DNA from 4 places in the Streptomyces sp. NPDC111606 genome. Region 2 is predicted to be linked to each of the others. Evidence: riboswitches for the same ligand, from Rfam matches in the RefSeq annotation. Region 2 holds a riboswitch; each other region holds the start of a gene.
The links. A riboswitch is a leader RNA that binds a small molecule or an ion and turns the genes downstream of it on or off. The one in region 2 is predicted to bind cobalamin.
Positions count from the first base shown of each region.

Region 1: another riboswitch for cobalamin. It lies ahead of ACZ7M7_RS00325 (cobalamin biosynthesis protein); the one in region 2 lies ahead of metE (5-methyltetrahydropteroyltriglutamate--homocysteine S-methyltransferase).
Region 3: another riboswitch for cobalamin. It lies ahead of ACZ7M7_RS10735 (ribonucleoside-diphosphate reductase subunit alpha); the one in region 2 lies ahead of metE (5-methyltetrahydropteroyltriglutamate--homocysteine S-methyltransferase).
Region 4: another riboswitch for cobalamin. It lies ahead of ACZ7M7_RS11995 (ATP-binding cassette domain-containing protein); the one in region 2 lies ahead of metE (5-methyltetrahydropteroyltriglutamate--homocysteine S-methyltransferase).

Region 1 is NZ_JBVKBY010000001.1:60,859-64,084, forward strand. Features, by position in the region: gene ACZ7M7_RS00315 (inorganic phosphate transporter) at 74-1,306, shown strand; gene ACZ7M7_RS00320 (hypothetical protein) at 1,360-1,581, shown strand; cobalamin riboswitch at 1,698-1,837, shown strand; gene ACZ7M7_RS00325 (cobalamin biosynthesis protein) at 1,940-2,881, shown strand; gene ACZ7M7_RS00330 (cobyric acid synthase) at 2,878-3,226, shown strand, end outside.
Region 2 is NZ_JBVKBY010000004.1:262,491-265,716, reverse strand. Features, by position in the region: gene metE (5-methyltetrahydropteroyltriglutamate--homocysteine S-methyltransferase) at 1-1,526, opposite strand, end outside; cobalamin riboswitch at 1,707-1,904, opposite strand; gene ACZ7M7_RS16565 (3-hydroxybutyryl-CoA dehydrogenase) at 2,136-3,005, opposite strand; gene aceB (malate synthase A) at 3,002-3,226, opposite strand, start outside.
Region 3 is NZ_JBVKBY010000002.1:631,495-634,720, reverse strand. Features, by position in the region: gene ACZ7M7_RS10740 (NACHT domain-containing protein) at 1-868, opposite strand, end outside; cobalamin riboswitch at 1,110-1,249, shown strand; gene ACZ7M7_RS10735 (ribonucleoside-diphosphate reductase subunit alpha) at 1,374-3,226, shown strand, end outside.
Region 4 is NZ_JBVKBY010000003.1:48,475-51,700, reverse strand. Features, by position in the region: gene ACZ7M7_RS12000 ((2Fe-2S) ferredoxin domain-containing protein) at 29-388, opposite strand; partial or broken gene ACZ7M7_RS11995 (ATP-binding cassette domain-containing protein) at 471-809, opposite strand; cobalamin riboswitch at 993-1,173, opposite strand; gene ACZ7M7_RS11990 (methylmalonyl-CoA mutase family protein) at 1,316-3,118, shown strand; gene scpA (methylmalonyl-CoA mutase) at 3,118-3,226, shown strand, end outside.

The DNA.
Region 1 (3,226 bases), on a different contig from region 2:
CTCAGTTCACCTTCCGTTCACTCAGGTTACCTACGTTCGTCCGGCCAATGACCTCGAACGATTGCCTGGGTAAATGGAAAACTTCTCGCTGATCCTCGCGATTGTGGTCGTAACCGCACTCGCGTTCGATTTCACGAACGGTTTCCACGACACCGCCAACGCGATGGCCACCACCATCTCGACCGGTGCGCTCAAGCCCAAGGTCGCGGTGGCCATGTCCGCCGCGCTGAACCTTGTAGGCGCTTTCCTCTCCGTGGAGGTCGCCAACACGATCTCCAAGGGTCTCGTCGACGAGACCGGCATCCGTCCCGAGGTCATCTTCGCCGCGTTGGTCGGCGCGATCCTCTGGAATCTGCTGACCTGGCTGGTGGGCCTGCCCTCCAGCTCCTCGCACGCCCTGATGGGCGGTCTGATCGGCGCCACCATCGCCTCGGCCGGCGTCGGCGCGGTCCACGGCGACGCGCTCGTCACCAAGGTGCTGATCCCGGCGATCGCCGCCCCGCTCGTCGCGGGAATCGCCGCGCTGCTGGGCACACGCCTGACCTACTCGCTCGGCAAGAAGGCCGACGGCGAGTCCGCCAAGAAGGGCTACCGCGCCGGCCAGATCGCCTCGGCCGGCCTGGTCTCCCTGGCCCACGGCACCAACGACGCGCAGAAGACCATGGGCATCATCACCCTCGCCCTGGTCGCCGGCGGCACCCTCGCGCCCGACTCCGACCCGCCCATGTGGGTCATCCTCTCCGCGGGCCTGGCCATCGCGCTCGGCACCTACCTCGGCGGCTGGCGCATCATCCGCACCATGGGCAAGGGCCTGACCGACCTTCAGCCGCAGCAGGGCTTCGCCGCCCAGACCAGCGCGGCCACCGTCATCCTGGCCTCCTCCCACCTCGGCTTCTCCCTGTCCACCACGCACTCCGTCTCCGGCGCGGTGATGGGCGCGGGCCTCGGCCGCAAGGGCGGCGTGGTCCGCTGGTCGACGGCGACCCGCATGTTCGTCGCCTGGGGCCTGACCCTCCCGGCCGCCGCGCTGGTCGGCGCGATCGCGGAGTACGTGACGGGCTTCGGTGCCTGGGGCACGGCCGTCGTCGCGGTCTTCCTGGTCGCCTCCAGCGCCGCGATCTGGAAGATCTCCCGCCGCGAGGTCATCGACCACACCAACGTCAACGAGTCCGACGAGCCGGCCGGCGTGGTGACCACGGCCATGGCCGCCGTGACCCCGCCGCCCGCGGGCACGGCGACCGAGGAACTCACGGCCACCATCCCGGCCCAGTCCTCGGAGCCGAAGCCTTCGAAGGCCTCCGTCTGACGCACCCGGTCATTCCAGTCACTCCCCCCTCACTCACTCAAGAAAGCAGAAGCATGAAGATCGACTGGGCGGCACTCGGCTCCGTCTTCGGCGTCAGCCTCGTGGTGACCGTGGCCCTGGTGGGTCTGTTCACCCTCGGCATCGCGGGCCTGTCCCGGCGCGAACGGGCCGTGGCGCAGGGCGACTCGGCCTCTCTCGCGGTCACGGGCGCGTACGCGTGCTTCGCGGCATGCGCGGCGGCAGTGGCGTACGGCATCTATCTGATCGTGGCCTGACGCACGACGCGCACCACCTGAAACACCCGAGGTGCGGGACGGATCACCGTCCCGCACCTCACTGCTGTGTGGGCCTTCGCACACTCTCCCTTCGCAGGTCAACGGCAAGTTGACGGCCGTTCCAACCCCGTGGTGGACTGCCGGAGCCAAGTGCGGCGGCAGGAGAGGAAGCCGGTGTGAATCCGGCGCGGTCCCGCCACTGTCACCGGGGTAGATAGCCCCGGGAGCCAGGAACTCTCACCGCCGGTCTCGTCGAACCAGGGCGCGGACACCCTGAGTGAGGACATAACGCGATGCTCGCCTGCCGATCGACATGCAGAACCGGACCCTCGTCTGACTCGACGATCGGCTGACCCCGATGCGTGCCGATCGCGTCTTCGCGTACGGCGCCGCCGCCGGACTTCTCGGTGATCTGCTGCTCGGCGATCCTCGCCGAGGGCATCCGGTCGCCGTGTTCGGGCGGACCGCCGACGCCGTGGAACGGGTGTTGTGGCGCGACCACCGCGCCTTCGGTGCGGTGCACACCGCCGTGTGCGCCGGTGGCGCCGTCGCGCTCGGTGCCGCCGCAGCTCGTCTCGTACGTACGTCCCCCGCCACTTCCGTCGCGCTGACCGGCGCCGCCACCTGGGCGGTCGTCGGGGGGACTTCGCTCGCCCGGGAGGCCCGGGGCATCGGGCAGGCACTGCAAGCGGGGGACGTCGAGGCGGCACGTGCCCGGCTGCCGCATCTGTGCGGGCGGGATCCGCAGGCACTGGACGCGGACGGCATCGCGCGGGCGGTCGTCGAGTCCGTCGCCGAGAACACCTCCGACGCGGTCGTGGGGGCGCTGGTGTGGGGCGCCGTGGCAGGCGTTCCCGGGCTGGTCGGGTTCCGCGCGGTGAACACGCTCGACGCCATGGTCGGGCACAAGTCGCCCAAGTACCGGCGCTACGGCTGGGCTTCGGCGAGGCTCGACGACGTGGCGGGGTGGCCGGGATCCCGGCTGACCGCCGTACTCGCCGCCGTCGCCGGGGGTGACCCCCGTGGGGCGGTACGAGCGTGGCGCGCCGATGCCGCACAGCACCCGAGCCCCAACGCGGGGCCCGTGGAGGCCTCGTTCGCGGGGGCGCTCGGGGTCCGGCTGGGCGGGACGCTGTCGTACGGCGGACGGGTCGAGCACCGGCCCGTGCTGAACGGGGACGGGCGGGCCGTCGGCACGCAGGACATCGAACGGGCCGTACGGCTGTCGCAGCGCGTCGGTTGGCTGGCGCTCGGCGTCTGTGTCGCCGCGCGCCGCATCGCGAAGGGGCGTACCTCATGACGGGCGGTGGTCTTCTCGTCGCCGGCACCACATCCGACGCCGGCAAGAGCGTCGTCACCGCCGGGATCTGCCGGTGGCTGGTGCGGCAGGGAGTGAAGGTCGCGCCGTTCAAGGCGCAGAACATGTCCCTCAACTCGTTCGTGACGCGTGAGGGCGCCGAGATCGGGCGGGCGCAGGCCATGCAGGCACAGGCGTGCCGGGTCGAGCCGACCGCGCTGATGAATCCCGTGCTGCTCAAGCCCGGTGGGGAGCAGAGCAGTCAGGTCGTGCTGCTGGGCAAGCCGGTGGGTGAGCTGAGCGCACGCGGCTATCACGGCGGGCGGCAGCAGCAGTTGCTCGGGACCG
Region 2 (3,226 bases):
AAGTACTGGACCATGTCGTTGCGTTCGGCCTCGCCGTGCACCAGGACGTCGATCCCGGTCTTCTCCTGGAAGGAGATGACCTCCTGGACCTCGGCCTTGATGCGCTCCTCGTACCCAGCGGCGTCGATGCGCCCACCGCGCAGGTCGGCGCGTGCGGTGCGCAGTTCGCCGGTCTGCGGGAAGGAGCCGATGGTGGTGGTCGGCAGCAGGGGAAGGCCGAGGTGGGCGCGCTGAGCGGCGGCACGTTCGGAGTACGGCCGGGAGCGGCGGGCGTCGGCCTCGGTGACGGCGGCGGCGCTGGCGCGGACGGCCGGGTCACGGGTGATCGGCGAGCCGGCGCGGGACGCCAGGTCGGCCCGGTTGGCGGCGAGTTCGGCCGCGATGGTGTGGGTGCCCTGGGCAAGGCCCTTGGCGAGGGCGACGATCTCGGCGGTCTTCTGCTTCGCGAAGGCCAGCCAACGCAGGACCTGTGGCTCGATGTCCCGCTCCAGGCCCGTGTCCAGGGGCACATGGAGGAGGGAGCAGGAGGCGGCCACGTCGACCCGGTCCGCCAGCCCGAGCAGGGTGCCGAGGGTGGACAGGGACTTCTCCAGGTCGTTGACCCAGATGTTGCGGCCGTTGACCACGCCGGCGACCAGCCGCTTGCCGGGCAGCCCGCCCACGGCGGCGAGTGCGTCGAGGTTGGCGGCGGCGGACTCGGTGAAGTCCAGGGCCAGCCCGTCGACCGGGGCCTTGGCCAGCACGGGCAGGGCGTCGCCGAGCCGGTCGAAGTACGAGGCAACCAGCAGCTTCGGACGGTCGGGGAGGGCACCGAGATCACGGTAGGCGCGCTCGGCGACATTCAGCTCGGCCGGGGTGCGGTCCTGGACGAGTGCGGGTTCATCGAACTGTACCCACTCGGCGCCGGCCGCGCGCAGGTCGGCGAGGACCTCGGCGTACACCGGCAGCAGGCGGTCCAGGAGGGTGAGGGGCTCGAAGTCCGCGGGCACACCGGGGGCGGGCTTGGCCAGCAGCAGGTAGGTGACCGGGCCGACCAGGACGGGGCGGGCGGTCAGGCCCAGCGCCAGGGCCTCCGTCAGCTCGGCGACCTGCTTGGCCGAGTCGGCCGTGAAGACGGTGTCCGGGCCCAACTCCGGCACCAGGTAGTGGTAGTTCGTGTCGAACCACTTCGTCATCTCCAGCGGCGCCACGTCCTGTGTGCCGCGCGCCATGGCGAAGTAACCGTCGAGGGTGTCGGCCGTGACGGCGTCCCGGTGGCGCTCGGGGATCGCGCCGACCATGACGGTGGTGTCCAGGACGTGGTCGTAGTACGAGAAGTCGCCTGTCGGGACCTCGTGGATGCCGGTCTCGGCGAGCTGTTGCCAGTTGGCGGCGCGCAGTTCGGCGGCGGTGGAGCGGAGAGCGTCGGCGGTGACGCGGCCGTTCCAGTAGCCCTCGATCGCCTTCTTCAGTTCCCGGTTCGCGCCCTGGCGGGGGTAGCCGTACACGGTGGCCCGTGCTGCCGCGGCTGCGGACTTGCTGGTCACGGAGATCTCCTTCGCGAGATGAATCCCTGAGATCCCGGCGACGGGACGAGAGCGCGAAGGGGTGACGAACCGGACGGAACCGACCCCGCGCGGCAAAACCGCGGTCGTCCGCCTGGTATGTACGCCGACCCGCCCTCGAGGTCACCGAGATCTCCATGCGCGGAATGGTCCGCGCACGGGCAGTTGGCAGGTCTTCGGACTCGCGGGCACGTCCTCCTGACCGGAGGACACCTACTGGCCGTCGCTTCCCAGGCCCTTTCGTCGGGCCAAGTGCTCATGACGGCGGTCGTTCCCACTCACCGCTGCGGGGCAGTCCCGGATTCCCACCGGGTTCCCTCTTGCGACGCATCCCACCTGGCGGGCGGGGCGAACCAGCTGCACCGGCCAGCCTACGGGGTGGCATCTCGGAGGGAAGGAAGGCGTCCGTCATTCGGATGGTGAAATGGGACACCCGAGTGCCGGGAGTGCCTGGCGCGCCCGGGGCGCGCAACGCCACGGGGCGGGAAGCGCGCCGCATACGCGCTTCCCGCCCTTCCCCTGTGTCCACCGCGCGGGAACCCTCATTCCCGGCGGCGACGCGGGCCCCTCAGCCCGCGTCGTACCAGGCCCTCAGTCCTGGTCGTAGATATGGAACCCGCGGCCGGTCTTCCGGCCGAGCAGCCCCGCCTCCACCATCCGCTGGAGCAACGGGGGAGGGGCGTAAAGGGGTTCCCTGAACTCGTCGTAGAGCGACTCGGCGATCGAGGCGACGGTGTCGAGGCCGATCAGGTCCGCGAGCCTGAGCGGGCCCATGGGGTGGGCGCAGCCCAGCTCCATGCCGGTGTCGATGTCGGCGGCGGTGGCGAAGCCGGACTCCGCCATCCGGACCGCGGACAGCAGGTACGGGACGAGCAGGGCGTTGACGACGAAACCTGCCCGGTCCTGGGAGCGGATCACGGTCTTTCCGAGCGTGCGGGTCGCGAAGTCCTCGACCGCGGTGGTCGTCGCCTGCGACGTGTGCAGTGAGGTCACGATCTCGACCAGCGGCAGCACCGGCACCGGGTTGAAGAAGTGCAGGCCCACCACCCGGTCCGCCCGGCCGGTCGCCATGCCGAGCCGCATGACGGGGAGTGAGGAGGTGTTGGTCGCCAGTACCGCCTCGGGGTCTTCGACGATTTTGTCCAGGGCGGCGAAGACCTCGGTCTTGGCCGCCGGGTTCTCGATGACGGCCTCGACGACGAGTTGCCGGTCGGCGAGATCGTCCAGGCTGCCGCTGAAGTCCATGCGGGCGAGCGTGTCCCGCGCCGCGGCCTCCTCCAGCTTGCCGCGGCGCACGGCGCGGTCGAGTGACGCCGCCACGCGGTCCCGCGCGGCGCGGGCCGCGACCGCGTCCACTTCGCAGATCACCGTGTCGAGTCCGGCCCGTGCGCACACCTCGGCGATCCCGGCCCCCATCTGCCCGCCGCCGACCACCCCGATGCGCTGGATGCTCCCGCTCACGCCCCGGCCTCCGTCCGCTGCACGAGGTGCCGCGTGTATGCGTCCGGGGTGAAGAACAGCGGCAACTCGCCCGCCAGCGCGGTACGTTCGAACAGGGCACGGATCTCGTCGACGGGCGCCCACGGGTACTCGGCGCCGAGCGCGACGACCTCGTCGTCGAGCAGCCGCAGCACCGTCTCTCGGTCGATCACCCGGTGCCGGAGCCACTGCCAGACCTGCAC
Region 3 (3,226 bases), on a different contig from region 2:
CCCGCCGGATGATGTTGTCCCGGTTCTGTTCGACGCCGTCGCCGAGCAGAGCCTCCTCCAGGCCGTCGGCGATGACGACCGGTTTGTCGTCGGCGAGGAGTTGCTGCCAGACCCGCTCGGTCTTGCCGCGCGCGAGGATGCCCCGGGGCGCCTCGTCGATGAAGCGCTGCTTGGCCATGCGTTCGAAGTTCAGGTCGCCGCCGTTCGCGTCCCGCAGCCGGATCGGCACGGGTACGGCGTTCTGCTCCGCCAGCAGTTCGGTGAGGCGTACCAGGACGGCGGTCTTGCCCACGCCGACACCGCCGACCAGCAGATAGGGCCGTCGGGTGGCGCGCTCCCGCAGCCGTTCGGCGATGACCTGGGCGATCTCCTCGCGGCCCACGATCTCGGCGGTGTCCGGGCCTGCGGTGAGCACCAGTCGGTGAGGGTCGTCCCGTGCCTTGGCGAGATAGCGCCGCTTGGTCCACCGGTACCACCAGAACAGAAAGAGTGTGGCGGCGATCGACGCGGCGAGCACCGGGCCGACGAAGCGCAGGACCGTCTCGAATCCGGGGTTGCCCTGCCGCCACCGCTCGAAGCCGGTCGTGTTGCTCGAGATCAGGATGTACAGGCCCTCCACCACCCAGGCGAACAGGGTGAGCGCGGCCACCGTCCAGATGGCCCGGGTGACGTTGGTGTAGGTGAACCACCGGCGCCACTTCTTGGGGCGGGTGGTGCCGCCGCGGGCCTCCAGGCGCATGGTCAGCCTGTGCCGGTGGCCCACGAACCCCTGCCTGACCCGGTTGGCCGCCCGTCTCGGAGCCAGCGTCGCCATCGGCGCGTTGCGCGGCCGCTTCTTGCCGGGCGGACTGCCGACGACCCTCGTCATAGTTCGTCTCCTTCCGAGAAAGGCTCTCGAAACGGAGCGACCGCGGGGCGCCGACACCTATCTCCATGGAAGCACTCCCGGAACTCCCCGCAACCCGGCGGCCCCATGGCCGGCATGCGCGCCCCGGCGAGGGGCGAGATCCGGATGCTCGCCGACATCACTCTCCTCACCTACAAGTTGACGCTCTGAAACCAGCACGACACAACATCTGGGGGTGGCGTGGCGGGTGAGCACAAGATGTATGCTCATGCTCGCTGTCGTCGCAGGGGAATCCGGTGCGAATCCGGAACTGTCCCGCAACGGTGTACTTGTGCATGTCTGTTCCCGGAACCGGCGTGCGCAGGAGTCAGTCCGAGGACCTGCCGACAGCGCGCCCGGCCACCCGGCCGGTGCGCCCGACGTCCGGGCCTCGTGGAATGGGCCGGTGGACGCGACGCCGTGTGCGCTCGTGTGCTGCCCCCTGCCCTCGCCGAGGCCCTCGTGCCGAGCGAGGGAGAGCCCCCACGTGACCATCGCGCCAGCAGACCCGGCCTCAGCCGTTCCTACCGTCCCCACGGACGAGGACGCTCCGGGAACCGCCCACCCGTCTCCCACCACCACCCTCAACGGAGACCCTACGGGCCACGGTGCCGATCTGCTGCGGACCCTGACCGAGCTGACCGCCGACCTCCCCGACGCCGACCCCGGCCGGGTCGCCGCCGCCGCGCTGCGCGGCCGGTCCGCGTTCGCGGACGAGGCGGAGCTGCGCGAGCTGGCCACCGAGGCGGCGGCCGGCCTGATCTCCGAGGACCCCGCCTACAGCAGGCTCGCCGCCCGGCTGCTGACCCTCTCCATCGCCGCCGAGGCCGCCTCGCAGGGCGTCACGTCCTTCACCGGATCGGTCGCGGTCGGGCACCGTGAGGGCCTCATCGCCGACCGGACCGCCGAGTTCGTGCGGCTGCACGCGGCCCGCCTCGACGCCCTGGTCGACACCGACGCCGACGACCGCTTCGGCTACTTCGGCCTGCGCACCCTGCACAGCCGGTACCTTCTGCGGCACCCCATCACCCGCAAGGTCGTCGAGACGCCCCAGCACTTCATGCTGCGCGTCGCCGCCGGTCTCGCCGAGGACGACACCGCCCGGTCGGTGGACGAAGTCGCCGCGCTCTACGGGCTCATGAGCCGCCTCGACTACCTCCCCTCCTCCCCCACCCTCTTCAACTCCGGCACCCGGCATCCCCAGATGTCGTCCTGCTACCTCCTCGACTCCCCCAAGGACGAGCTGGACTCCATCTACGACCGCTACCACCAGGTCGCCCGCCTCTCCAAGCACGCCGGCGGCATCGGGCTGTCGTACTCCCGTATCCGCTCCCGGGGTTCGCTGATCCGCGGCACCAACGGGCACTCCAACGGCATCGTCCCGTTCCTGAAGACCCTCGACGCCTCGGTCGCCGCGGTGAACCAGGGCGGCCGGCGCAAGGGCGCGGCCGCGGTGTACCTGGAGACCTGGCACTCCGACATCGAGGAGTTCCTGGAGCTGCGCGACAACACCGGTGAGGACGCCCGCCGTACGCACAACCTGAACCTCGCGCACTGGGTCCCGGACGAGTTCATGCGCCGGGTCAACGCCGACGAGCCGTGGTCGCTGTTCTCGCCGTCGGACGTGCCGGATCTCGTCGACCTGTGGGGCGACGAGTTCGACGCCGCGTACCGGAAGGCCGAGGCGGCCGGGCTCGCGAAGAAGACCATCCCCGCCCGTGACCTGTACGGCCGCATGATGCGCACCCTCGCGCAGACCGGCAACGGCTGGATGACCTTCAAGGACGCCGCCAACCGCACCGCCAACCAGACGGCCCTGCCGGGCCATGTCGTCCACTCCTCCAACCTCTGCACGGAGATCCTGGAGGTCACGGACGACGGGGAGACGGCGGTCTGCAACCTGGGGTCGGTCAACCTCGGCGCCTTCGTGAACACGATGACCGGCGACATCGACTGGGAGCGGCTCGACGCCACCGTCCGCACGGCCGTCACGTTCCTCGACCGGGTCGTCGACATCAACTTCTACCCGACCGAGCAGGCGGGCCGGTCGAACGCCAAGTGGCGGCCGGTCGGACTCGGCGCGATGGGCCTGCAGGACGTCTTCTTCAAACTGCGCCTGCCCTTCGACTCGGCCGAGGCGAAAGCCCTGTCGACCCGGATCGCCGAGCGCATCATGCTCGCCTCCTACGAGGCCTCCGCCGACCTCGCCGAGCGCAACGGACCGTTGCCGGCCTGGGAGAAGACCCGTACCGCCCGCGGTGTCCTGCACCCCGACCACTACGGCGTCGAGCTGACCTGGCCGGAGCGCTGGGCCGCCCTGCGCAGCCGTATCGCCACCAC
Region 4 (3,226 bases), on a different contig from region 2:
GTGAGGGGCCCGTGAGCGGTCCTCCGATTCATCGTGCGCGCCTCGGCGGAGTGAAGGTGTAGAGGTCGAGCACGTCGGGGCAGGGAGCGACGCCGGGGCCGCCGGCCCGGACCCAGGTGACGATGTCCTCGGTGGCTTCCGGGTCGTTGACGAGGCCGAGCCAGACGGGGCGGCCGCCCGCGGCGCGGCCCGCGGCGGAGGGCTGGACGACGATCACATTGGCGTGTTCGCACACGCCGAGGCACTCGGAGACGCGCACCGGGGCGTTCTCGGCGAGTCGCGCGGTCTGCCGCGCGTGATCGACGCCGGGCACCTTCGGGGTCCCGCAGCAGCAGTCCCTGCACACCACGATCCGGCTGGGCACCGGTTGTTCCGGGGGTGTCCGCATGTCAGCACCGCCCCACGGGGCCGGCCGGCCGCAGGAAGCGGATCACCGGGCGGCCTGGGTCGTCGGTGACCCCGGCGCGGCAGAGGGTGTGCCAGGACCGGGCGGCCCGGTCGGTGAGTCCGGTGCGGGTGAGGGCCGCGGTGACGGCCTCGTCGTCGGCCGCGGTGGGTGGCGTCCAGGCACGGCGGTGCAGGAGGCGGCCGAGGGCGACGGCGTCGCGGACGGTCAGTTCGGTCCGGGTGTGGGCGTGCTGCTCGACGGTGGCGACACGGCGAGCCGTGGCGCGGCGGCCGACCTCGGGCAGCGGGCGCCCGTCCAGGGTGACGACCCCGGCGGTGGGGGCGAGGACCCCGGCGAGGAGTCTCAACAGCGTCGACTTGCCGGAGCCGTTGGGGCCGAGCAGGCCGACGGTCTTGACGGGGTAGCCCGCGGCGGCGGACTTCCCGGAGTCCTCGGTACTGCCGCTTCCCGAGCCACCGCACGCGGTCGGCAGGAGGGCGGGCGCGAGCAGCAGGGCAGCGGGACGGAGGGCAGAACGGTACACAGGCGTGCCTCGGTTGTCGGGGCTCGTACGCGGAGCCTGGCCTACGGACGTCCTCCTCGCGCGGGCGGGGAGGTGCCAGCAGGTCTTCGGACTCGGGTTCGTCCCGACGGGGCGCCTTCCCGGTCTCCCAGTGGCGTGCGTCTGTGCCCCGCCGGTCCCCCTCACCGCTGCGCGTCAGCTCCGGATTCGCACCGGATTCCCTGGCCTCGGGTGTGGCTCGACTGGCCCTCGGAGGCTATCAAGCCCGGCTTGTGGCCGGGTCGTTCGAGCGGGCACCCGGAGGGCCCGACAGGGCGCGGAGACCCAGGTCACAATCTGGAAGAGGGCAAGGTCACAGCCGTGCCCTCTGCTGCTCCTTTGATGATCTGACCTAGCATCCGAGCATGACGGTCCTGCCTGACGACGGGCTCTCGCTGGCCGCCGAGTTCCCTGACGCAACCCATGAGCAATGGCAACGCCTGGTGGAAGGCGTGCTGCGCAAGTCGGGCAAGGACGTCTCGGGCCCGGCTGCGGAAGACGCCCTGTCCACTGCGCTGGAGGACGGGCTGCGCACCCGCCCCCTGTACACCTCGCGCGATGCCGCGTCCGACTCCGGTCTGCCCGGATTCGCCCCCTTCGTCCGCGGCGGTCGCGCCGAGGGCAACACGGTGGGCGGCTGGGATCTGCGGCAGCGGCACACGGCGCTGACGGACGGCCTGGTGCTCGCCGACCTGGAGAACGGCGTCACCTCGCTCTGGCTGGTCCTCGGCGAGGGCGGCATCCCGGTGTCGTCGCTCGGCCGCGCCCTGGAGGGCGTCTACCTCGACCTGGCCCCTGTCGTCCTCGACGCCGGCGCCGACGTGGAGCCCGCCGCGCGGGAGCTGCTGCGGCAGTACGAGGCGCGGGGCGTCGCCAAGGAGGCGGCGCGCGGCAACCTCGGCGCCGACCCGCTCGGCCACGAGGCCCGTACGGGCACGTCCTCGGAGTGCGCGCCGGTCGCCTCCCTGGCGCGGCTGTGCGCCGAGGAGTACCCGGGACTGCGGGCGCTGGCCGTGGACGCGCTGCCGTACCACGAGGCCGGCGGCTCGGCCGCCCAGGAGCTGGGCTCCTCGCTGGCGACCGGCGTCGCGTATCTGCGTGAGCTCACCGAGGCGGGGCTGACCGCCGAACAGGCGTGTGCGCAGCTGGAGTTCCGGTACGCGGCCACCGCCGACCAGTTCCTGACGATCGCCAAGCTGCGCGCCGCGCGCCGGCTGTGGGCACGGGTGACCGAGGTCTGCGGGGCGCCCAGCGCTCAGGTGCAGCATGCCGTCACCTCGCCGGTGATGATGACGCGCCGGGACCCCTGGGTGAACATGCTGCGCACGACGGTGGCCACGCTGGCCGCCGGGGTCGGCGGCGCCGACGCCGTGACCGTGCTGCCCTTCGATCACGCGCTCGGCCTGCCGGACGCCTTCGCCCGGCGCATCGCGCGCAACACCTCGACCATCCTCATCGAGGAGTCGCACCTCGCCCGGGTGATCGACCCGGCGGGCGGTTCCTGGTACGTGGAGGCCCTCACCGACGAACTGGCCCGGGCGGGCTGGGAGTTCTTCCAGCGGATCGAGCAGGCGGGCGGCCAGGCGGCCGCGTTGCGCTCCGGGCAGCTGGGCCAGGACCTGGCGCAGACGTGGGAGGCCCGCACGGGCAAACTCGCCAAGCGGCGCGAACCCATCACCGGCGTCAGCGAGTTCCCGAACCTGACCGAGCCGCCCGTGGAGCGTGCGCCCGCGCCCGCGCCCCGGTCCGGGGGCCTCCCCCGGGTCCGCCGCGACGAGGCCTACGAGGCCCTGCGCGCCCGCTCCGACGCCCACCTGGTCGCCACCGGCGCCCGGCCCCGGATCTTCCTGGCCGCGCTCGGCCCGGCCGCCGCCCACACGGCGCGCCTCACCTTCGCCTCGAACCTCTTCCAGGCGGGCGGCGTCGAGCCGGTCACCGAGGGCACCTTCGAGGAGAGCGGTGCCACGGAGGTGTGCCTGTGCTCCAGTGACGCCCTCTACGAGGAGCAGGCCGCGACCGTGGCCGCCGAGTTCAGGTCGGCGGGCGCCACGCACGTGTTCCTCGCGGGCCGCCCCGGGCAGTACACCGATGTCGACAGTTACGTCTTCGCGGGCTGTGACGCCGTCGCCGTGCTGTCCGCCACCCTCGACCGCATGGGAGTGTCCTGATGGGAATCCCCGACTTCTCCGGGATCGAGCTGGGCACCCCGGCCGCCGGCGGCGGCGCCGACGAGTGGCGCACGGCCGTCAAGCAGGCCACGGGCGGGGACGAGCCCC